3 regions of the Arthrobacter sp. UYCu511 genome follow, and region 1 is predicted to be linked to each of the others. Evidence: riboswitches for the same ligand, from Rfam matches in the RefSeq annotation. Region 1 holds a riboswitch; each other region holds the start of a gene.
The links. Region 1 has a riboswitch for thiamine pyrophosphate ahead of ABIB48_RS14145 (3-oxoacyl-ACP reductase). Riboswitches for the same ligand answer to the same signal wherever they lie in the genome.
Positions count from the first base shown of each region.

Region 1 (7,603 bases):
TATCAGCGCCTCACTCCTGAGCCACGCAAACAAGGTGCGAGTCATCGATTCTCAGGGTAAGGATTTGGCGCAGGGCTCCCCCACTCTCAGTGCCGAGGCACTAAAACACTCACTCGGGGCAGAGATACCCTGCGGTGAGTACAAGTCCCTGTACTGCAAGACGGGCATTCTCTATAGGATCGTCACCATGAGCAATACCGCTCAGTTCTCCCACCCCAAATCCGTGCGTTTAGCCCTTCTCTTAGCTGCCGCGGCCACGTCTTTAGCTCTTACTGGCTGCGGGTTCGCCAGTGGCCCCTCACACCAGAACAAACGAGCTTCATGACGTCATCTCTGATGCGGGGGTATGAAAATGCAACCCAGGGAGGACGGTTTCATTGTTCCCGCCCAGGGTCAGAAAGCCGGAAATTCCACGGACGGTACGGGTTCACGGAATTTGGTGACGCACGGGCCGTGCCAGGCCCAGGTTTTCACGCAGCGTACTTCCTTCATAGGACGTACGGAACAGCCCGCGTTCCTGCAGGATCGGAACCACCAAGTCAACAAAGTCCCGCAGTGAATCGGGGTACGCGGGGCACATCAGGTTGAATCCATCGCACGCCCCAGATTCAAACCAGGCCACCATTTCATCCGCCACCTCGGTGGGGGTGCCAATCATGGTGGCATGGCCTCCCCCCGCGGCCAGAAAACCCAGCAATTCGCGCAGTGTGGGCTGCTTAGTCTCGATAATGCGTGCCACGGTGAGGTACCGGCCTTGAGGGCCGGTAAAGGTGGAAGCTGGCGCCAATGGCGCCACCAGATCATCCAGCCCATGAGTACGGTAATCCATGCCCGTGAAAATATTGAGCTGAGTGATGGCCGCGTCAATGTCCAAGTAGGCATCCAGCGCCCGTTTCTTCGCCAAGGCCTCTTCACGGCTTGCGCCCACATATGTCACAAGACCCGGGAGCACAGGAACCTGCGTCCCAGCACGGCCTGCAGCGTCCAGGCGCCTTCTGATGTCTGTGGCGAACTCAAGTGCGGAGTCCTGATCCCAGGACACCGAGTAAATAGCTTCGGCAAATTGGGCAGCAAAGTCCCGCCCAGCCTCGGAGGAACCGGCTTGAAAGAGCACCGGGCGCCCCTGCGGAGAACGCGGCACGTTCAGTGGCCCAGCCACCTGGAAGTACTTGCCAACATGGTTAATGGGCTGGATCTGCTCCGGATCAAGGAACATTCCCTTCTCCCGGTCTCTTGGCAATGCCTCATCCGACCAAGAGTCCCACAGTTGCCCTAGCACCCGCACAAATTCATTGGCCCGTTCATAACGTTCCGCGTGAGAGGGCAGGGCCGCAAAACCATGGTTTTGCGCCTCGGCATCAAACATGGAAGTCACAATGTTCGCACCCACCCGGCCCCCGCTGATGTAATCCAGTGATGCCAGCATGCGTGCTGCGTGAAAGGGCGTGTAGAAACTTGAGGAGACCGTGGTGACCAGGCCAATGTGCGTTGTGGCCCGGGCCATGGCGCTCAACGCCGTAATCGGCTCAAGAAGCCCGGGTACCCCGGCAGAATACTGGCGGTTGACGGCATGCCCGTCGGCGAAGAATACCGCGTCAAGACAGCCGGTTTCGGCCAGCTGGGCTAGTTCCTCGAAATACTGTATTTGCCCAACCCGGGCTGCACTGGACTCAGGATGCCGCCAGCCCATGGTGTGGTGTCCAGCCCCGAAAAGGAACGCGTTGATGTGCATCGCCCGGATTGTGGGGCAGGAGAGCGTTTCCATCCTTAGTTCATGACCAATCCGCCGTCGACTACAAGGTTCTGCCCCGTGACGGCTCGGGACCAGGGTGAGGCGAAGAATAGTGCTGCGTCAGCAAATTCCGCCGGGGTAGTCACCTTACGCAGTGGGGTACCACCGGCAATAAGCTCAAAGACTTCCTCTGGGGTGGCCGCTGAGGCGTCAGTGGTGCGCAGCAATCCCCCGGAGACCATGTTCACGCGAATATTGGACGGGCCTAGATCGGCAGCAAAGGTCCGGGTCAGTGCCAGCAACGCCGCTTTGGCGGAGGTGTAGTCGTGGTAGGGCACTACCGGGTTTTGAAACAGGTTGGTGCCGATGTTGATGATGGAGCCCCACCCGGCAAGAGCCATGCCAGGAAGCGCCGCCTGAATCGTGTTAAGCGCACCTCCCACAACACCGGAAAACTGTGCCGTGAACTCACCGTATTCAATGGCATGGGCTTTGGAACGGCCGTCCCCGTTGAAGGAAAAATCAGGCAAGGCATTGTTGATCACGGTGGTAATGGGTGCAGAGAAATACTCCGCAGCAGCTGCCACCATGTCCTGTACCTCTTGGGTGGTGGTGACATCTGCCCGCAGCGCAATAGCTTGCTCGGGACCGATTTCGGCGGCGAGCCTCTGGGCTGATTCCTCGCTGTTGCGGTAATTCAGCACCACTTTGGCGCCTTCCCGGGCAAAGGAACGTGCCACATCCGAGCCTAGGCCTCGGCCGGCTCCAGTGATCAGTACAATTTGGTCCTTGATTTGCATCGCGTGCACCCTTCAGTAGTTCGAAAGGATGCCAGGAACGCTCGAATACGCCACCTCAAGGGCTACGAATCGTCATTGCTGCAGGACCGGCATCCCTTCGCTCGGATTATCGAGATCAGGTTCAACGGGTCTAGCTCTCAGCCGCCAAGCGGCACCCCGTGTCGTGTCCACCGCCCAAGCTACCACGGTTACAACTCCGGGGCGCATCTGGGTCACAGGCTTTAGGCTTTAGGCTTTAGGCTTTACGCTGTGGGCGGGTCACCCCTTGGCGGGGTCGACGTCCTCCACGTACGTTTTTCCATCTGCTCCCGTTTTGATCAGGTAATCATTACCGGCTTGTTCCACGGCGTTTTCCCCTGCTTGAACAGCGCGGTCAGTGGCGGGTTCGTCAATGGCGGAACGTTCCGCATCCCCAAGAATAGCGCCCAGACCTTGGGAGTCTTGGGTTGGTTCTCCGGGCGGAATCACTTCCCCATGTCCACGGGCGTCAGGTGCCTCGCTGACGGCGGTCTGACTCATGTCCGCGAAGGTTTGCTGGCCTTGGTGAGACCAACTGACGTGGACGGATGCCGAGCCGTCATCCGGTGTTTTCACCACCGTTTCGATGGCGTTTTCCGGTGCCCCCATTGCCTGCAGCTTCTGCTGGTAAGAGCCCACCAATTCTTTCAGGGATTCGGGCGTCCAATCGCCATCCTGGAGTCGGATGGAGATTTCTACTGGTTCAGCACTGTAATTCATTATTTCTCCTGGCAGTTGGGCAGATAGTGATTTGTTTACACAGGGCATTGCTGGTCATGAAAGTAAGCGCGGCAACGCTTCCTGCGCGCGCTAACGGCCGGCGCACTCACGCCGGGAGTTGGGATCAGCAACTAGACGCTTCCCGGGGGCAGGTAGGGCGGAACCTCAATCACAGCATGGCCAGCACCGTTTGCACCATCTTGGTCTCTGGCATCCGCCTGGGCCAGAGTGTCCGCGGCCGCCCTCAGTTTTTCAAGGGCTAGCTGCTCCCGTGAGTAGTTTTGACTCAAGAGTGGAACTGCTTCGGTGACGTCGAGGGATTTTGCTTGTAGGAGGAGAGACTCATACACGGCCACCTCATGGTGCTGGCTTTCCAAAGCCCCGGCAACAACAACAGCGTCTACGAGTGTGTTGTCAGTTTTGGCCATAAAGGATTTCAATTCTTTGGCCAGACCCTTGGTAGTGGGCGAAGGATGCTGGCTGTTTTCCTTACCCATCAATGCCAGGCACTGTTCCAGATTCTCAATGTTCAGCCGGGTTTCTTGGGCATGTTCGTCAAAGAACTCGGTGAGAACACTGCGCATCGCTGACTTTGACAACTCTTCCATCAAATCCAAAGAATCGTGTTCCATGGTCAGCGCAGTTCCAAGCTTGTAGCAAAAAATCTCATCAAGTGTTGTGAATCGTTCAAACATAGCGTTTCCTCCACAATCGTTTTGGCACGTAGTGAAACAAGTCTTCTTGCTGCGTCAGTTCTAGGACGCCCTCCTCGTTTCTAGACTCTAACCACCCAGTCAACAAATATCCAAGATCTTCCTGAGGCAATAGCCGCGAAAATTCAGCGTTATCCGTATGGATATCTCCGTTGGGACGGCTCCTTGCAGGAACCCCGGCAGGAATCAATGTCACTGCTTTCCAGCAACGCTCAGGGCCGGCCTTCCAGCGCAAATTTACGTATCTTGGCGTGCATTTAGTCCAAGAATGTGGTTAGGGTAGATGAGTCGATCCCGTTGGATCGATGGCAAAAACTCGAAATGCGTGCAGTATTGATGCACTGAGAGCAGTGCATGGAGACCGTTCTCAATTACGCCATACGAGTAAAGACTTTCTTGCACTTTAGGAGTAACCATGGGTTTCATCGGATGGATTATCTTGGGTCTAATTGTCGGCGCCATTGTTAAGGCAGTTCTGCCAGGACGGGTTAACGGCGGTTGGATCACCAGCCTTGTATTGGGTGTGGTTGGCGCCATTGTTGGAGGATGGATCGGAGACCTTCTCTTCGGCGGCGGAAAAATGGAATTTTGGAGCCTAGGCTCGTGGCTCCTAGCCATTGTTGGCGGCCTGGTTGTTGCGGGCGTCTACGGAGCCATCACCGGCCGCAACAAGTCAGCAGCCTAGCCAGAGCAGCGTGCTAACCAAAGCAGCGTCCACTTCAGGAGGAATGTCCCCATGTTAACGAACGAAGATTCAGCAACCGAAGACCTCAACAAAGTCCTGACGATCATCAATTCGCACCGCATTTGCATGTTCACTACCCAAGGCCCTGACGGCTTGCTAAGTCATCCAATGACGGTTGCCAAGGTCGAGGACGGCGGTGAACTGTGGTTTCTCAGCTCTGCTGGCACCTCCCCTGTTGAACAGGCGCAGCTGGCACCAGAGGTTAACCTTTCCTTCGCGGGAAAAGACCAGTGGCTCTCACTTCACGGACAAGCCGCAGTGATCACCAGTGAAGCGAAAGCGCGGGAATTGTGGAATCCGGCAGCCGCTGCTTTCTACCCGGATGGCCCCGAGTCCAAGGAATTGGTCTTGATCCGGGTGCGCCCCGATGGTGCTCAATATTGGGAATCTCCCGGCGGCGTCTTGGCCACTGTGTTCAAGTGGGCCAAGGCACGCATCAGCGGGGAAAGAATTGATGCAGGAGAAAGCGGCACTGTGGATCTCTGAGCGGTAGATCTCTGAAAGGGTGCTTGCTTTCTTCACGAGCGCAATTTTTCCCTAAAAGAGAGCCAAAACAGGACGGATGGAGTACGTATGAAAGCTGAGTTGACGTTCATTGCAGGCCTTGGCGCTGGATATATTCTAGGAAGTAGGGCCGGGAGGGCTCACTACGATCAACTGAAATCCTCGGTGCAAAAGCTCTGGAATAGAGATGAAGTGCAGGGCACCGTGGCGAGTGTTCAAGAGAGCGTGAAAGCCCAAGCTGGCGAAGCTGTGAACAAGCTGGTTCACCAGGTTCTCCCAGCCAGGGAATCCGTTGCCGAAAATTCCGATGCGTTCCGAGACGCCGGACTCCACAGTGGACGCGGCAGAGGCTAAGCACCGCGGACCAGGTTGACCACTTTGCCAACTGCGAAGAGTTGGTGCTTGAGATGCGGGCACGCATCTCAAGCACCACACCCCTGAGCGCAGCACCAGTCAGCGCAGCACAACGGTCCGGTTACCGTGAAGAATAACGCGACCTTCACAATGCCACTGGACTGCGTTACTCAATGCCTTGCACTCGGTGTCCCTACCCGCCGCCACAAGATCATCGGGTCCGAAGGTGTGGTCAACTTCCACAATTTGTTGGGAAATGATGGGCCCTTCATCGAGCTCGCTGTTGACGTAGTGGGCAGTGGCACGCCCGTCCAGCTTCCGGGTCAAAACATCACTGAGCACCTGCATATAGCGGGCCAACACCACCAGCTCAACGTCCAGCTCATTTACCAATTCCAGTAACCGAGCCTCAGTAGCCGGCTTAGTCGCGGCGGAGATGGGGACATGGAAAAACTGTATGCCATGCCATTGCGCCAACCGCTCATGGTCCAGGTGGTTGGAGACTACAGCAACAATATCCACCGGCAGTTCCCCGGTCTGGGTCCTGAACAGCAAGTCATTGAGGCAGTGCTCAAACGTTGAGACCATGATCAACACCCGCCTTTTGGCGCCATGGGGGCGCATGAAGAAGTGCCCCTTGGGTTCACCTTGGTGACCGCTGGCCCCAACAGCGCCTTGATCAAGATGCCTGCGGTCACTAAATTGCAGGTTATCAATAATGTCCGCCTCGCGCTCCAGCCCTTACCCTTGGCCGGAATCATGGTGTGTGGTGGTCATGGCTCAGCACTCAATCGCGTTCACGGCCAGGCCCCCGCGGGAGGTTTCCTTGTACTTGCTCATCATGTCGGCACCTGTCTGACGCATCGTTTCGATCGCCTTGTCAAATGATACTTTTTGACTACCGTCACCGTGCGTGGTGCATGAGATCGCCAAGACCTTCCCCGATCAGAAATCCGCGATACCTGGGTGTGGTTCCGGTCAGGCATCAACACGGACGGTACCGTGTGCAAGGACATTGACACAGTCTTGGAACCAGGCATGGTGGTCTCCTTGGAGCCCATGGTCACCGTCATGGACGGTCAGCCCGGAGCTGGCGGTTACCGTGAGCACTGCATCTTGGTAATTGGCGAGGACGGCGCTACAAGTTGGGTCTGATCGCCGTGGCCGGGCCGCTCCTGGCGGAACTGGATGAACGCCGCGTGGCCTACCCCATGCTCCAGGCCTTGACCGAGCGCACAGGGGAAACCAGTGCTCTGATGGTGTGGAACGGGCGCGAATCCATGTGTGTGGAACAAATCCCCAGCACCCAGCAGGTCAAGCACACCGCACCCTTAGGCGCCCGGTACAGTGACGCAATGAGCGCCTCTGTCCAAATATTTTTGGCTCTGGAGCCGGAAGAACGGGTACGGGAACTGATAATTAACGGCACCATTCACTTCGCTGGTTTAGATGAAGCCGGGCTGGAGACCTACGCAGTCCGGCTCGGAGACGCAGCAAAACGCGGATATGCCACCAACTATGGGGAGTCGGCCTTAGACGAGGTGGGTGTGGCCGCCCCCGTCTTTGACCACCGCGGTCATCTGGTGGCCGCCGTACTCATCCCCGCGCCACGGTTCCGCGTCTCCCCCGAACAATTGGCAAATTTGGGCGAGGCCGCCAAAAAGTGCGCCCGCGCGATCACCTTGCGGCTGGGTGGCTCCTGAGCGGGCATGAAAAAGTTTTACCGACTGACGGCGGCGCGGCTAAGCCCGTGGGCCGATGACGTCACTGAGAAGTTAGCGAACGTGTCACTTTCCTCCGAAGAGCCGGCTGAACCAGCCGCCGGCAAGGCTCTAGACCGGGCGGGGTTTGGACTGGTCGCTGGGAGCCTGAAGGAATGTCTGGCCTCAGGCCACAGCGAAGACCTGGACAGCGGCAAACTGGAGAAGCTGTTCCTGTCCTTGGCGTAAAACGTGGCGCACCTTCACTGCGGTGGTTCAGCCCTGTTGCGCCCAGGCCACACCATTGAGGGAAATTT
Region 1 is NZ_JBEPPB010000011.1:22,344-29,946, forward strand. Features, by position in the region: gene ABIB48_RS14135 (hypothetical protein) at 1-325, shown strand, start outside; gene ABIB48_RS14140 (LLM class flavin-dependent oxidoreductase) at 428-1,732, opposite strand; gene ABIB48_RS14145 (3-oxoacyl-ACP reductase) at 1,768-2,532, opposite strand; TPP riboswitch at 2,608-2,701, opposite strand; gene ABIB48_RS14150 (hypothetical protein) at 2,791-3,270, opposite strand; gene ABIB48_RS14155 (YciE/YciF ferroxidase family protein) at 3,402-3,965, opposite strand; gene ABIB48_RS14160 (GlsB/YeaQ/YmgE family stress response membrane protein) at 4,399-4,668, shown strand; gene ABIB48_RS14165 (pyridoxamine 5'-phosphate oxidase family protein) at 4,720-5,214, shown strand; gene ABIB48_RS14170 (hypothetical protein) at 5,302-5,586, shown strand; gene ABIB48_RS14175 (formyltetrahydrofolate deformylase) at 5,686-6,324, opposite strand; partial or broken gene ABIB48_RS14180 (L-serine ammonia-lyase, iron-sulfur-dependent, subunit alpha) at 6,367-6,498, opposite strand; partial or broken gene ABIB48_RS14185 (hypothetical protein) at 6,500-6,741, shown strand; partial or broken gene ABIB48_RS14190 (IclR family transcriptional regulator) at 6,723-7,289, shown strand; gene ABIB48_RS14195 (hypothetical protein) at 7,296-7,535, shown strand; gene ABIB48_RS14200 (MarR family winged helix-turn-helix transcriptional regulator) at 7,563-7,603, opposite strand, start outside.

Region 2 (7,603 bases), on a different contig from region 1:
TTAGCGCCATCAGTCCACTGCGAGAGTGGAGTCTGCCCAATAGTGGCAGAGGACCACAACGGAAATTCGGTATCACCGTGTTCGCCAATGATCAGCGCGTGCACGCTCTGCGGCGCAACGGCCGCCGCCTCGGCTACGATCCAGCGCAACCGGGAGGAGTCCAGCACCGTCCCGGAGCTGAAAATCCGCCCGGGAGGCAGGTTGGTGATGCGTTCGGCTACAGCGGTGAGCACATCGCACGGGTTTGTGACAAGGATGAAAACGGCGTTGGGCGCCAGCGCCACCATGGGCGGCAGCATCTTTTCCAGGATGCCCACATTGACCTCAGCCAGCTGCAGCCGGGTCTGCCCCGGTTCCTGCTTGGCCCCCGCAGTGATGACGATGACGTCCGAATCGGCCACCAAATTTATGTCACTGCCGCCGGTGATTCGTGAGGATCCGGTAAAGGGCGTGCCGTGGGCCAAATCCAAAACTTCGGCATCAACCTTGGCCGTGGCAATGTCATAGAGCACCACCTCGCGGGCGGATCCACGGATCAGGGCGGCGTAGGCCAGTGAGGTCCCGACACTGCCGGCGCCAACAATGGTCAGTTTGGTACTGCGAGGGATAGTCATGCTCCAAGTATCCCCGCCCAGCCGGACAGACACGGATTATGTCCTAGCACTTCAGCCAGAGCGCAAATCCCGTTCCCCGCGTGCACGCCGCGGGGAACGGTGCGTTAAAGCCGGAACTATCAGAACACTGGATTCCAGGTGCCCAGTACGACGGCGGCGCTCACTGACACGCCGGCGATCACCAATCCTGTGGCCACCACCGCGATGTCGATATGGCTGAAGGTCGATTCACGGGCCCAGGTCCGCTCACCCGTACCGAAGCCCTTCGCCTCCATGGTCACTGCCAACCGCGATGCCCGCCGAACAGCCTGCACCAGCAACGCCATGGCCTGTCCCAGTTGCGCCTTTAACCGGCTGAACAGCCCGGAAGCGCCGCCCACACCACGTGCGCGGCGTGCCATCCCCAACGTTTGCCATTCGGCCACAAGCAACCCCACTAGGCGCATCGCTGCGAGCGCGCCCAGTACAAAGCGATGGGGCAGGCGCAGCTTTTGGGCCAGCGCATCGGCCAAATCAGTGGGGTCGGTGGAGGCCAGTACGATGATCCCAGGCAGGGCAATCGCCAGACCACGCAAGGCGATAGCCACGCCAGCCTCCAGGGATCCGGTGCTGAAGGTGACCGGGCCCAAGGCCAGCAGCAGTTCACCGGTCTTGGGCGCCAAAAGAGCTGTTCCGTAGCCACCCACCAGGGAAGCCAGCAGGATGGGCCAGCCGCGGGTCAGTAGCATTCGCAGGCTCAATCCAGCCAGCGGCAGAAGTATGCATTCGAGTACGAGTGCCACCGTGGCAGAGACCCAGTCCACACTCACCAGCAACACCACGGTCAGGGCCATTCCGGCTCCGAGCTTCGCCAACGGGTTGGCCCGGGCCAGCAGTGCGGTGGACCGCGGTGTAGCAATAATGTCAACGCTCATCGCTGCGCCATCCTTGCAGCCGCCTGCGCTCCGGCAAGGTCCGCTGGTGCGCCCAAGACCAGCCGCTCCCCACCGAGCACTGCGCTGAAGGCGGCGTCATGCGTCACCGACACCACGGCCGTGCCTGCATCCAGCAGCTCCGTTAACAAGGAGGCCAGCTCGGCCCACGTGTTCGCGTCCTGTCCAAACGTAGGCTCGTCCAAGACCAGGAGTTGTGGGCTCGCCGCCAGCACTGTTGCCACTGACAGCCGCCGCTTCTCCCCACCCGAAAGTGTGAACGGGTTGGCGTCCGCTAAGTGTTCCAGCCGTAGGCGCACCAGTAGTTCATCCACGGTATCCTCGCCACGGCCTAGCAGCCTCGGCGCAAACAACAGCTCATCCCGGACCGTACCAGCAACAAATTGGTGCTCGGGTTCCTGAAAGACGGTGCCAATCCGGCTGATCAAATCCCGTCCACGCCATTTCAGCGGCTCGGGCCCGGCACCGCGCGCCAAGGGTTCCAGCGCAGCCAAGTGACCACTCACTGGGGCCAGCAGCCCGGCCAGGGTCAGTGCCAGCGTTGACTTTCCAGACCCATTGGGGCCGGTCACACTCAGCGCTTGCCCGGCACGCACCTGCACTGAAGGCACCACGGCCGCCGGTACCACCGGGCGGCGCTTGCGTCCCTTGGTGCGGGAGAGCGCCAAAGCCTCCGCCTCTAACAGCAGGGGGTGCCCGGCGTCGGACGGGTTGGTGATGCGGGCACGGACTTCCGGGACGTGGCCAGGAACCCAAATACCAGCCTTGGCCAGTAAGTCCCGGCTCTGGGCAAGAACCGTGGCGGGAGGACCGTCGAACAGCACGCCACCGGGCTCTCCCAGGGCGGCCGGAGCCAACACCACTATCCTGTCCACCACCTCCAGCCAGACGGAGACGCGGTGCTCCACCACAACCAGGGTGGCCCCGGTTTCATCGAGGCTGCGGCGCACGGCGTCACGGACCTCCACCACACCGGCCGGATCCAGGTTGGCGGTGGGCTCATCGAGCAGCAGCAGGCCGGGCCGCATGGCCAAAATACCGGCTAGTCCCAGGCGCTGCTTCTGCCCGCCGGAGAGTGCGGAGCTGGAGTGGTCCAGTGGCAGGTTCAGGCCCACCGACTCCAAGGCAGCCGGGACGCGGCGCCAAATTTCCTCGCGCGGCACGGCAAGGTTTTCAGCGCCGAAGGCAACGTCGTCACCAATGCGTGAGAGCACCACCTGAGCATCAGGGTCCTGCTGCATGAGCCCGGTACGGCCGCGCGATTCGTGCACAGGGCGCCCGTCAATGAGCAGCTCACCCATCTCATTGGCGTCCTCGTCATCCCCGAGCACACCGGCTAGGGCGTGCAGCAAGGTTGATTTTCCGGCACCCGAAGGGCCCAGCAGCAGTACGCGTTCACCCGGGGAGATTTCCAAATCCAGGCCGTGGAGGGCTTGGTTGTTCCGGCCCGAATGCTGCCAGCCCCACCCCCTGACAGAGACCTGTACTGGTGCACCGCGGTTCTGCACGATGGCCATGACTAGATTGCCTTTTCGGTGGCGGCCCCACGTGAGGGCAGGTTCGCCAGCGCGCCTGTGCGTGCCAACCCGCGCACGGCCAGCCAAGAAATTACCCCCGCAATGAGAGCACCGGAGACCATGGCCAGCACCGCGTAGACGAGCTTCCATTCCAAGGCCCAGGCCACGTTGTAGATAAGGTTTTCATAGACGCCCAGCGCCAAGCCGGCCAAGGTTCCGGCCAAGATGGCAACGGGAAGATTGAATTTGCGGTAACGGAATACGGCGAAGGCCAGCTCGGCGCCTAGGCCTTGAATCAAGCCTGAGAGCAGCACCGTGAACCCGAAGTGGGTTCCCAGCAGTCCTTCAACGGTGGCGGCGATCAATTCGCAATATAACGCCGCGCCCGGTTTGCGGACCACTAGGGCACCCAGCACGCCGGCAATCAGCCAGCCGCCAACGTAAAGTGCACCAACGGGTGGGAAGGCTACGGTGAAGGCTGCGATGAAACCGTAGCCGGCGGACCAGAGCCAAAAGATAACGCCAACGGCAACACCCAGAACCGAGACGACAACAATGTCGACAACCCGCCAGGTGCTTTTGTTCTTTTGTTGCGTGTTTTTCGGGGCGGACGTGCCCGTAACTGACTTACTCATGTTTCCTCCTTTTCAGGAGGGGCGGCTGCAGCGGTCTTTCCGCGCAGCCGAAGAGAACTCGACTCCCTTCGCCGGTACTAGCCGGAGCAGGTTCGAGGGTCTGCGGCGAACCGCACTCTCAGCGCCGACACCCGATAAATGGGTGCACGCTCCCCTGTCGTGTTTGAATTGCGGCTTCAGCTTACCCCCGCTCACACCCGGTAGCCAATGCGTGGAAAGAAATGCGTCATGAAAAAAGTACTGCAGACGCCCACCGTGAGATGGAGGCCTGCAGTACTTGATGGAACCTTTTTCAGTTTTTGCTGTTGCTAGTGCTGGCGCGCCGTACGGCGGCTAGCCATGATCAACCCACCGAGCATGAGAATCACAGCGATCCCACCTGCTGCACCGAGGTTGAACCCGGTGCTGGCGAGGTCATCACCGGCACCTGCCGTGGCGCTGGCACTGGCGGAAGGTGTGGTTGAACCGTCCTTCGTGGGCGAGGCACTCGGTGACGGGGTGTCACTGGGTGCGGTACTGGCGGTGGCCGATTCGGCCGGAGTAACCGTGGCCGTCGGAGTCGGGGTCGCCGTGGCCGTCGGAGTCGGTTCCACCACTTCCTCACCAATGTACGGGCCGCCAGCCACAGGACCGGTGGCGCGCAAACCAAGCTCATAAACGGCCAAGGTCTGCTCACCCATGGCTGCTGCGCCCGGAGTGAATAGGATGCGGATACCCTCAATGCTTTCCTGCTCCAGAACAGCTTCCTGGAAACTGCGTTTCGGATCCAAGGCACCCACGGTGACCCATTCGCCGTCGACCTTAACTTGCAGGTCCCCTGCCACATGGCCCACCACAACGGCTGACTTCATGGCGGCCGGTGCATCCAGGGTATTGGAGAGGTATGAACCCTCTACCGGGGCCTGGGCAGGCTCGAAGGCTGTGGCAATGGTTGCGTCAAAGGCACTCTGCGCACCAGTACCATTTGCGCCCGGCAGGTTGCTGGCCAACCTTTCACTGGCTTCCAGGGCCTGGAACTCGCGGATCTTCACCCACTGGCCACCCGGGTTGGTGCCCGTGGACACCAGACGGATGTACCGTGCGCTTACAGGAGTATCAAAGTTCTGCTCAATGCGCGGCTTGCTCTCAAACACTCCGGCCTGTGTCCAGGTGGCATTGTCCGCCGAATACTCCACCCGTGCGTGGTAGAACATGTCACCGTTATTGGTGTCGGAATCGGCCTGCTGGATCAGCACCTTGCCCACCGTCTTCACGGCGCCTAAGTCAATGGTGACGGTGGAACCGTTCACGGGAGGTGCACTGGACCACCAAAGAGTGCTGGGATCGCCGTCAACCATGCGTGTGAGCGCGTTGCTTTGGTAGGTGGGAAGTGAGGAAGTAGCCGTTGCGGGGAAGTAGCTGGACGCTGCCACGGGGCTCAGGTTCAGCCAGGTGTTGTACCGTCCCTGTGCCTCTTTGCTAAAGATTTCAAAGAGTCCATCTCCCACCGAAGGAACAATGACGTTAGGGGTGATGCCAATGTTGTTCGGCCCAACATCGGGCACGGTGGCCGCCTTGGCCAGAGCAATATCTCCATTGGCTGCAAGCGCACCATCCGTGGCGGCTACGCCATTTCCCGCCTTAATGGCCTCCAGCATGCTGATTTGCTTCTCCATGGCCGTGGCCCAGTGTGCTGCGGCGTCAATCCACGGCTTGGAATCATCGTAGAAGCCTGTCATGGCCATATCAGCCAAGGTTTCCGGGCCTGCTGCAATGGTGGCCAAACGAGCCTTCAACGGTGCCATTCCGGCCGTGTTTCCGGCGTCGAAAGCTGTCCAGAAGGTTGCGATGTCTGCGCTCAGGGCCGGCGCCGTTTTGGATTCCGGACGGTAGGGCTTCCAGCTCTGGTTCAGGTCCACGAAGGTTTCCAGAGACGCCCTGATGGCCTCATTGGGGCCTGCAAGCTCACTGATAATGGAGGATTGTGTTGTTGCGGGCACATACTGGGGGCCGTTCCAGGAGTAGTCGCCGAACCCGGCCAGGGCGATCATCGAAGAATACGGTTCGATCATCGGGTTGGAAGTGATGCCGTCAATGTGTTTGTACAGGTTGGCGTCGCGGCCCTCCAGCGGGTTCAGAAACAGGCGTCCGCGCTGTCCATCATTCACGGGCAGGTTGTCCCAGATGTAGAAATGCTCGGCGTTGTAGGAAGTCACCGCCTTGGTTACTGAAGCTTCCGTAATGGTGTTGGAGAAGACGCCTTCGCCGGTCCACTGAATCCGGATCGAATCATCCGTCTGCAGACCAAACTCACCCTTGTAAGGGTCCGGACCGGAACCGGCATAGTTGGTGGGCACTGTCTGCAACGGTGCCAGCCCATGGACGTTAATGTAGTCCCTGACGATCCGGTTCAAATAGAACCCCTGGCCCTGGGCAAGTGAACGGAATCCCGGCAAGGTGAATTTTGCCTTGTCCGCGGCACAGTTCAGGTACGGGTTGATGTCATCGAGCGCAATGTAGAAGCTGCTGACACCGATTGCGCGCAGCTGATCAAATTTGGCCACGGTGGCGGCGAAATCCTGATCGTCGGAGTAGCAGACGTCATTGCCCGGTGAGAGTGCAAAAGTGAAATTAACGTGGTTGGCATTGGCCTCATCCACGAGTTCTTTCAGATCGTTAAGCTGCGCCTGCGGGTACAAATCACGCCACTTGGCACGCAGGTAATTATCGTCCTTGGGCGTGTAGATGTAAGTGTTCATCTTGTGCTTGCCGTAGAAATCAAACTGATCCAGGCGGGCCTGATGAGACCACGGGATGCCATAGAAGCCCTCAATGCCGCCACGGATGGACATCAACGGCCAGTCCTTGACCGTCATGGCTGGCGCCACACCGTTGGCAACAACCTGACTCAGGCTCTGCACGGCGTAGAAGGTACCTGTGGCATCGGTGCCGTTGAGCACCAGTGCGGGCTTGCCGCTGATGGTTCCGGTGGCGATGACATATCCATCAGCATCCAGTCCAGCTGCGCTGCCGGATCCCACGGCCGTGAGCGCGGTGGATACAGCCGGGTTGTCCGCAACGGTGCCAAGGAAGACTGTGGCGCCGGTGGTGCCCGCACCGCTGACAAAGGTGGCGGTACCACCGGCAGCGGTAATTACTTCCGCTAGCAGCTTCTTGGCTGCGGCATCCGTATTTTCACCGACTGCCACTTTTACTGCGCCTGTCAAGGGAACAGCAACGCCTGCGGTGCTGACTTCCTGGGGAGTGGGCAAAATTTCGGCGGCCGAAACCGCTGCCTGGGCGGCCGGAATCGCTGACGGAGACAACGCAGCCATTCCACCTCCGGCAATAATCGCCAGGGCCAGAGCCCCGGAAGTGACGTTCCTATACGCTCGTTTCAATCTGTTCCCCTTGGTGCTTCACGCTCACGGCAAACCATGTTTGATATGGATCACATTCGCTCGCAACTTTAGCGATGTGGCGCGGATCACGTCAACTGGTTACGGGCCCGGCTTGCCTTGTGAGAGCACGCAAAGCGCCAGTGAATCTCGCCAGCTCCCGGGTTACCCGCTGCAGCTACGGCAGCGAAAGCGCTAGGCTGAACTACAGTGCTTTCCCGCACCAGCGTGAATCCCCACGAAGGAGTCCTTTATGAACATCGTTTTTAAATTGCTCGGAACCGGCATCAGCCTCGGTGCCGGCTTTGTTGCCAGCAAGCTCGTGGACACCGTCTGGGAAAAGAGCACTGGCAACAAGCCGCCCAAGGATGGGGCGGATCTAAATAACAGTCTCCGTTCAGCACTGACCTTTGCGCTGGTCTCCTCGGTGGTTGCGGCCATCATTCAGACCCTGGCTTCACGCACCACCCAGAAGGCCATTGCACGCTTTAACAAGCACCCCGAAGAAATCTGAGCCCACTCCTCCCA
Region 2 is NZ_JBEPPB010000002.1:370,197-377,799, forward strand. Features, by position in the region: gene ABIB48_RS04975 (L-lactate dehydrogenase) at 1-614, opposite strand, end outside; gene ABIB48_RS04980 (energy-coupling factor transporter transmembrane component T family protein) at 734-1,528, opposite strand; gene ABIB48_RS04985 (ABC transporter ATP-binding protein) at 1,525-3,063, opposite strand; gene ABIB48_RS04990 (ECF transporter S component) at 3,066-3,698, opposite strand; TPP riboswitch at 3,745-3,864, opposite strand; gene ABIB48_RS04995 (glycoside hydrolase family 84 protein) at 4,007-7,012, opposite strand; gene ABIB48_RS05000 (DUF4235 domain-containing protein) at 7,329-7,589, shown strand.
Region 2: it holds a riboswitch for thiamine pyrophosphate, as region 1 does, so the genes downstream of both, ABIB48_RS04990 (ECF transporter S component) here and ABIB48_RS14145 (3-oxoacyl-ACP reductase) in region 1, are expected to answer to the same signal.

Region 3 (7,603 bases), on a different contig from region 1:
GGCAATCAGGGCAGCCTGAACCTTGGTGGCCATACCGCCTGTACCAATCCCGGCCTTGCCCGAACTGCCTATCACAATGCCTTCGAGGTCCTCGGGTGAGTCCACATTGCTGATGCGCGTGGCACCTTCCGCGGGCGGACCGTCGTAGAGGGAATCGACGTCGGAGAGCAGGACCAGCGCATCAGCCTTGACAAGATGGGCCACCAGAGCAGCCAACCTGTCATTGTCACCAAACCGGATTTCATGGGTGGCCACGGTGTCATTTTCATTGACAATAGGGACCACGCCCAGATGCAGCAGACGCTCCAGGGCCCGGTGAGCATTGACATATTGGTGACGGCGCGTGAGGTCCTCAGCGGTCAACAGGACCTGGGAGGCTGTCACCCCGTGAGAGGCGAACGCCTGGTTGTAGTGCGCCATCAAAAGGCCCTGCCCCACACTGGCAGCTGCCTGCTGAGTGGCAAGATCCTTGGGTCGCTTGGACAGGCCCAATGGGAGCAGGCCGGCGGAGATGGCTCCGGAGGAGACCAAGATGACCTCTGTGCCGGCGCGCTGACGCTGCGCCACAACAGCTACCAGCGCCCGTAGCGCCTCCTCGGAAATACCACCGGCAACTGACGTCAACGACGACGAGCCTACCTTCACCACGATTCGCGCCGCAGTCGCTATATGGCTACGCGATGTACCTGAACCCGCCTGATCCTGCCCCGTCATTGCCATTAGTCCTGAGCTGCACCTGTGGCGTCGGATGAGCCTTCGGCAGCAAGATCCGCGGCGATACTGTGCGCCTTGCTGGTGGTACGGTCATCACTGAGCTCGGTCCAGATACCGGCCTCGCGCTCGGCAGCCATTTCGGCGCGTGCAGCGGACTTTGCGTCGCGGCGATCCTGCTGTTCCTGGCGCTTCTGAGAACGTGTGGGGCGATCACCCAGATCCAGCAGGCGCAGGTCGGTGCCACGGGGTGCGGCCAGGTGCTCGGCGCCACCCATCATGGTCGGTTCCCAGTCGAAGATCATGCCGTTGTCCCCGCCAATGACCACGGTATCCCCAGGTGTGGCACCGATGCGGAAGAGTTCCTTCTCGACTCCCGCCTTCGCCAGCCGGTCTGCTAAGTAGCCAATGGCTTCCTCGTTCTGGAAGTCAGTCTGCTCAACCCAACGCTCGGGCTTTTCCCCGCGAACACGGAATAGCGGAAGCATATTGCGCTCTTCACGATGGATGGTGAAGGACGATTCATTGACTGCACGGGGGCGCAGCACAACGGGCGCAACCTTAACGGCCATGTCCGCTTGGGCCTTGCGCGCCGCCATGACAATTTCAGCCATGGCAAAGCCGAGTGCCTTCAAACCTTCGTGGCTTGCGGCGGAGACTTCGAAGACGCGGTAGCCGCGTGATTCCAGGTCGGCACGGACAAAACCAGCCATGTCACGGCCATCAGGAGAATCAACCTTGTTCAGGGCGATCAGGCGGGGGCGGGCGTTCAAAGGCACCACGTCACCGTCGGCTCCTGCGAAACTCATGTCAACGTCGTACCGGTCAAGTTCGCGCTCGATGATGGCGAGGTCACTGATGGGGTCACGATCAGCTTCAAGGGCGGCACAGTCCAAGACATGCACAATGGCGGCACAGCGTTCTACGTGACGCAAGAAGTTGTGGCCCAGGCCCTTGCCTTCGCTGGCACCTTCAATGAGGCCGGGCACATCAGCCATGGTGAAACGTACGTCACCGGCTTGGACCACACCCAAGTTGGGGATCAACGTGGTGAAGGGGTAGTCAGCAATTTTGGGCCGGGCCGCAGACATGGCAGCGATGAGGCTGGACTTACCGGCGGATGGGAAGCCCACCAGGGCAATGTCAGCTATGGACTTCAACTCAAGGACAATGTCAGCCTCTGAGCCCGCAATACCCAACAGCGCGAAGCCCGGAGCCTTGCGCTTGAGTGAGGACAGAGCATTGTTGCCAAGTCCGCCTTGGCCACCGGCGGCAGCAATATATTCGGTACCGATGCCCACCAGATCGGCCAAAACATTGCCGTCTCGGTCCTTGATAACGGTGCCATCGGGTACTTCTAGGATCAGGGATGCCCCGTCCTTGCCGTCCCGCCAGTCACCCATGCCGGGCTGGCCGTTGCCGCCGCGGCGGTGGGGTGCGTGGTGGAAGTCAAGCAAGGTGGTGGTTTGGTCACTGACGCGGAAGGTGACGCTGCCACCGTCGCCGCCCTTGCCGCCGTCGGGCCCGCCCAACGGCTTGAATTTTTCGCTGTGAACTGAGACGCAGCCATGGCCGCCAGTCCCGCCGGATACGTGCAGAACAACCCGGTCAACAAAGCTGGCCACTGAAATCTCCTTGAATAGAACGTGCTACTGCGTACTAATTCTAGTCCGCTGCACAGCTGCACACCGATATCGGTTGGCGCTGCTGATGGTAATAAAATCTGATGTTAAAACTGCCTGTGTTAAAAGCCAGTGGAGCGAGCCATGCGGCCCGCTCCACTGGAAAAGCTTTGGTATTAGACCGTAGCTGCAACGATGTTTACAACACGACGTCCACGACGTGTGCCGAACTCGACTGCGCCAGCGTCCAATGCGAACAGCGTGTCGTCCTTGCCACGGCCGACGCTAACGCCGGGGTGGAAGTGAGTGCCGCGCTGGCGAACGATGATTTCGCCAGCCTTGACAACCTGACCGCCGAAGCGCTTTACGCCCAAGTACTGAGCGTTGGAGTCACGACCGTTGCGAGTGGAACTCGCACCCTTTTTATGTGCCATTTGAAAATGCCTGCCTTTTTACTAAAAGTATCTAAGTGGATCTAACGCTCAGTGCGCTTATTAAGCGATTGAGGTGATCTTGACCTTGGACAGTTCCTGACGGTGACCCTGACGCTTCTTGTAGCCGGTCTTGTTCTTGAACTTCTGGATGACGATCTTCGGTCCACGAAGATCCTCCAACTTTTCAGCCGTAACCTTCACATTAGCCAGGTCCTTCGCGGCTGTGGTGAGCTTGTCACCATCAACCAAGAGCAAAGCGGGCAGCTCAAATGTGCTACCGACTCCACCGGGGACGCGGTTCATGGTCACGTGGTCTCCTACGGAAACCTTTTCTTGACGGCCGCCTGCGCGGACAATCGCGTACACCACTGGGGAACTCACTTCTCTCGACGTTATTACAAAGTTTTTATGCCAACATGAATCATAATTGACCATGCTAACCGTATGCGCCGCAGTTCAAGATTGAACAGACACGGTATGCATACTATGTGCCTCAACGCCGTGGACCTCAATGGAGTTCTGCCATGGAGTGGTTGCCCTAGGTGTTGGCGTAAGCACCGAAGATCAAGAATACGCTAATTCTGGCTCCGGGAGCAAATGAGACTGATTTCGTATCCTGCGCATCCTCGGACAAGTGAATATTTTCATCCGATGGCTGCGGCGATCCCCGAAACCGTACTAGGCAACTTTAGCGCGACTCCGAGGAGAAAAACGCATTTCCGGGCGTGACTCGCCGCATTTTTTACTTTATCCGGCGTGGTGTTAATCACTCTGGGTACCTCGGGGCGCAGGAGCGTGCAGGTGCGGGGCCGCAAAGAAGTCCGCCTCGTACGCGGCGGAATAGGCAAAGGCTGCCTTCATGCCGGCCCGCTCACGCACTGAACCGCTCCGTGCTGCGTTGTCCAGGATGGCAATTGCCGTCTCCGTGGCTTTGGCAAATTCTTCGGAGGCGTACGTTTGCAACCAGGCCCCGTAGGGGTGCTCACCCTCAAACGCCAGGTACTCGGTGTGCAGCATGCGGCCCACATCCGCATACAGCCAATAGCAGGGCAGCACTGCGGCCACTACTTCGCCGTAGCTTCCCGAGAAGGCCACGCCCTGCAGGTGATCCACATAGTGTTTGGTGACAGGTCCTTGCATCAGCCCGGCGCCTTGCCCGCCCTCCAACAGCCCTGCCGCATCGTGTTCACGCTCCAACGGATACTGGCTTAGCCAATCTCGGTGCAATGAGACTTCCACTTCCAGGCAGTTCTGTGCCCCGCCCGCCCAAAACTTCTGCTCCGCCTCGGTAGGCGCCAGGGCACTGGCCCTCGCGAGCACTCGCGAGTACGTGCCTAAGTAGAGTGCGTCCTGGGCCAGATAGTAGGCAAAGTGCCTGCGGGCGAGTGTTCCCGCGGCAAGTTCGCTAATGAAATCAAGGGAAGCAATCGCGGCACGTTGCTCAGCGCAGTCCGCCCAGAGCTCTTGGCTGAAGCTATCTGCGTGAGGAGCAGCAGTTGCCCACAGTTCGCTCAGGTGATTGACGGGCCCCGAACCGTGACCCACCGCCAGTTCAGCAGATGTTTCCAAGGCTCGAGCCAGCCACGCCTTGGCACGGGCCACGCTGCGGGGCCAATCATTGAGCTGGGGCATAAGAGTTGCCAGAGCCGCCGAAAGTGAGCAGCCGGTGCCATGAGTGTTGGGGGTGTCAATGCGTGTCCCCATGAATTCATGCACTGTGCCGTCCGCGGAAACCAGGGCGTCCGGACATTTCCGAGACGCAAGATGCCCACCTTTGACCAGCACCCGGATCTGGTGTTCGGCTGCCAGTTCCTTGCCCTGTTGCACCGCCTCGTCCCAGCTTGAGGCCGCGGGCTTGCCCAGCAGGACACCAAGCTCGGGAATATTGGGGGTGACCAGGTGCGCCAGGGAAAGCAGAGAGAGCATGGCGTTGCGGGCCTCGGGAGCCATGAGCGTGTCACCGCTGGTAGCCACCATGACCGGGTCAAGCACGACGACGGGAGGCCGGGTTGCCGCCAGCCACTGCCCTACCGCGCTCATCACCTCGGCCGTGCCCAGCATGCCGATCTTCACCGCATCAATGCTGATGTCTTCGGAGATGGCTTCCAGCTGTGCCCTAAGGAATCCAACATCCGGCACGTGAATCTCGCGGACGCCTCGCGTATTTTGGGCCGTCAATGCCGTGATGGCGGCCATTGCGTAACCGCCATGGGCGCTGATTGCTTTGATATCGGCTTGGATACCGGCCCCTCCCGAAGGGTCGGAACCGGCAATACTCAAAACCCGTGGGTGGCGTGTTCCCGGGAGATGTGGCACTGGCAGTGCCGCAGCAGGCGAGCCTGCAACAAGCGAGCCGTGGACTGTTGAGGCTGGGATTGTTGAGGCTTGGACTGTTGAGGCTTGGACTGTTGAGGCTAGGGGTAGCGCGTCTTGATCAGAAGAAACTAGTGCAGTTGTATCCATGGGGACATCCCTTCGCCGGTGCTAACCGGGCAGGTTCAACGGGTATTGTCTCAGCCGGCCCTGATGGCCTGGCACCCCGTGTCTGTTTCCACCCTAACCCTGCTAGCAGGCCAACAAAAAATAGCCCGCAGCAATGCCTGTAAAGTGACGCACATTTGCGTTTCTTCAAGCACTGCTGCGGGCCATTGAGAGAAGGCCTAGGCGGTTACAGCTCGGAAGCCGGAACCCCTACACCCAAAATGATGGGCTCGGCACTCTTGTGGACTACCGGCGCCGGTGTAGAGATGCGCACCTGGGCGCTGCTGTGGGGAGCTGAACCTTGGCTTGTAACAGGCGCCTCTGACGTTTCTACCGTCATATCAGCACCACCTTGAGCACTGCGTGCGCTGCGGTTGCGGCGGCCACGGCGTGCTCGGGAACGGTTACTGCCGGACTCTTCCGCCTCCGCTACCTTGTGCTCGTGCGTAGAGGGCTCGGGTGTAGAGTGCTCGGGCGCAGAGTGCTCTGCCCCGGGGGCTGAGAGCTGGTCCAGCGCCTGAGTCAGCCCCGCCAGAGCGGCTGCCTGATCAGCATTGTTGTGCGCAACCATGCCACCGCTTTCACTGCGATGCCCACGCGGCAACTCAATGGCCTCCCCACCCAAGGTGAGGATTCCGGCGTCGTGCATTACATGCTGCTCCGAAGCATCCGCAGCCTGGTGGTGCCCCTGCGCTGGGGAATGCTCGTGATGCGTGGCAGCAGCTGCGGCAGCAATATTCGCCAGCGCGGCACGGGCTTCGTGAGCCTTCTGCGCCTTCGCGGCTTCAAGGGCCTCGGCAGCCTCATCGGACAGCGGCGTCACGGGGGTTTCCTGATGCTGCTCCGCCTCGTTCCCCTGCGTACGGTTGCGGTTGCGCTTCCGCTCGCTTCGGGTTGAGCGGTTAGCGGTGCGTTCCGGCTCGCGCTGCTCCACGGTGGGTGCGTGAACCTGAGCCTGAACCTGGGCGCCTTCCACGCCGGGTGTGTGCGGGCGGCGGTGCTCCACGGGAATTTCGTGGGTGACCATGCCGCGGCCGGCGCAGGTGCCACACTGCTCACCGAAGACCTCAAGCAGGCCGGTGCCCATACGCTTGCGGGTCATCTGAATCAGACCCAAACTCGTCACCTCGGCCACCTGGTGCTTGGTCCGGTCACGTCCCAGGCACTCAACCAGGCGGCGCAGCACCAGATCGCGGTTGGATTCCAAAACCATGTCAATGAAGTCAATGACAATGATGCCGCCAATGTCGCGCAGCCGCAGCTGGCGCACCACTTCCTCGGCAGCTTCTAAGTTGTTCTTGGTGACGGTCTCTTCCAAGTTGCCGCCGGATCCGGTGAACTTGCCCGTGTTCACATCAACCACTGTCATGGCTTCCGTGCGGTCAATGACCAGTGAACCACCGGAAGGCAGGAACACCTTACGTTCGAGGGCCTTGTTGATCTGCTCGTCAATGCGGTGTGCACTAAAAATGTCTTCGGGGTTGGTCCACTTTTCCAGACGGTCCAACAGATCCGGGGCCACGTAGGTCACATAGGCCTCAATGGTGTCCCAGGCGTCTTCACCCGAGACGATGAGCTTGGAGAAGTCCTCATTGAAGACGTCACGGACCACCTTGATGGTCAGATCCGGCTCGCCGTAGAGCATTTCTGGTGCCAGCGTCTTGGAGGAGGCGGCACGGTTGTTGATGCCTTCCCACTGGGCGCGCAAACGGTTGATGTCATTGGTGAGCTCTTCCTCACTGGCACCCTCGGCTGCTGTGCGCACAATGACCCCGGCGTTCTCGGGCAGGTGGTCCTTCAGGACCCGCTTGAGACGGTTCCGTTCGACGTCGGGCAGCTTACGTGAGATCCCTGTCATGGAGCCGCCGGGCACAAACACCAGGTAGCGTCCGGGCAGGGAAATCTGGCTGGTCAGGCGGGCACCCTTGTGGCCAACAGGGTCCTTGGAGACCTGGACCAGAACCGAATCGCCGGACTTCAGCGCGTTTTCAATGCGGCGCGGCTGGCCGTTGAGGTCCGCTGCGTCCCAGTCAACTTCGCCAGCGTAAAGAACCGCATTGCGGCCGCGGCCAATATCCACGAAGGCCGCTTCCATGCTGGGCAGCACGTTTTGGACCTTGCCCACGTAGACGTTGCCGATCAGGGAATCCTGCTGCGTCTTGGAAACAAAGTGCTCGGCCAGGATGCCGTCTTCGAGAACACCAATCTGGATGCGGTCATCGGCTTGGCGGACCACCATGACGCGGTCCACGGATTCGCGGCGGGCCAGGAACTCGGCTTCTGTGATGACTGTGCGGCGGCGGCCGGAATCGCGGGAGTCGCGGCGGCGCTGCTTCTTCGCTTCCAGACGGGTAG
Region 3 is NZ_JBEPPB010000008.1:21,049-28,651, reverse strand. Features, by position in the region: gene proB (glutamate 5-kinase) at 1-714, opposite strand, end outside; gene obgE (GTPase ObgE) at 720-2,336, opposite strand; gene rpmA (50S ribosomal protein L27) at 2,510-2,767, opposite strand; gene rplU (50S ribosomal protein L21) at 2,828-3,136, opposite strand; gene ABIB48_RS11845 (bifunctional hydroxymethylpyrimidine kinase/phosphomethylpyrimidine kinase) at 3,530-5,230, opposite strand; TPP riboswitch at 5,221-5,319, opposite strand; gene ABIB48_RS11840 (Rne/Rng family ribonuclease) at 5,436-7,603, opposite strand, start outside.
Region 3: it holds a riboswitch for thiamine pyrophosphate, as region 1 does, so the genes downstream of both, ABIB48_RS11845 (bifunctional hydroxymethylpyrimidine kinase/phosphomethylpyrimidine kinase) here and ABIB48_RS14145 (3-oxoacyl-ACP reductase) in region 1, are expected to answer to the same signal.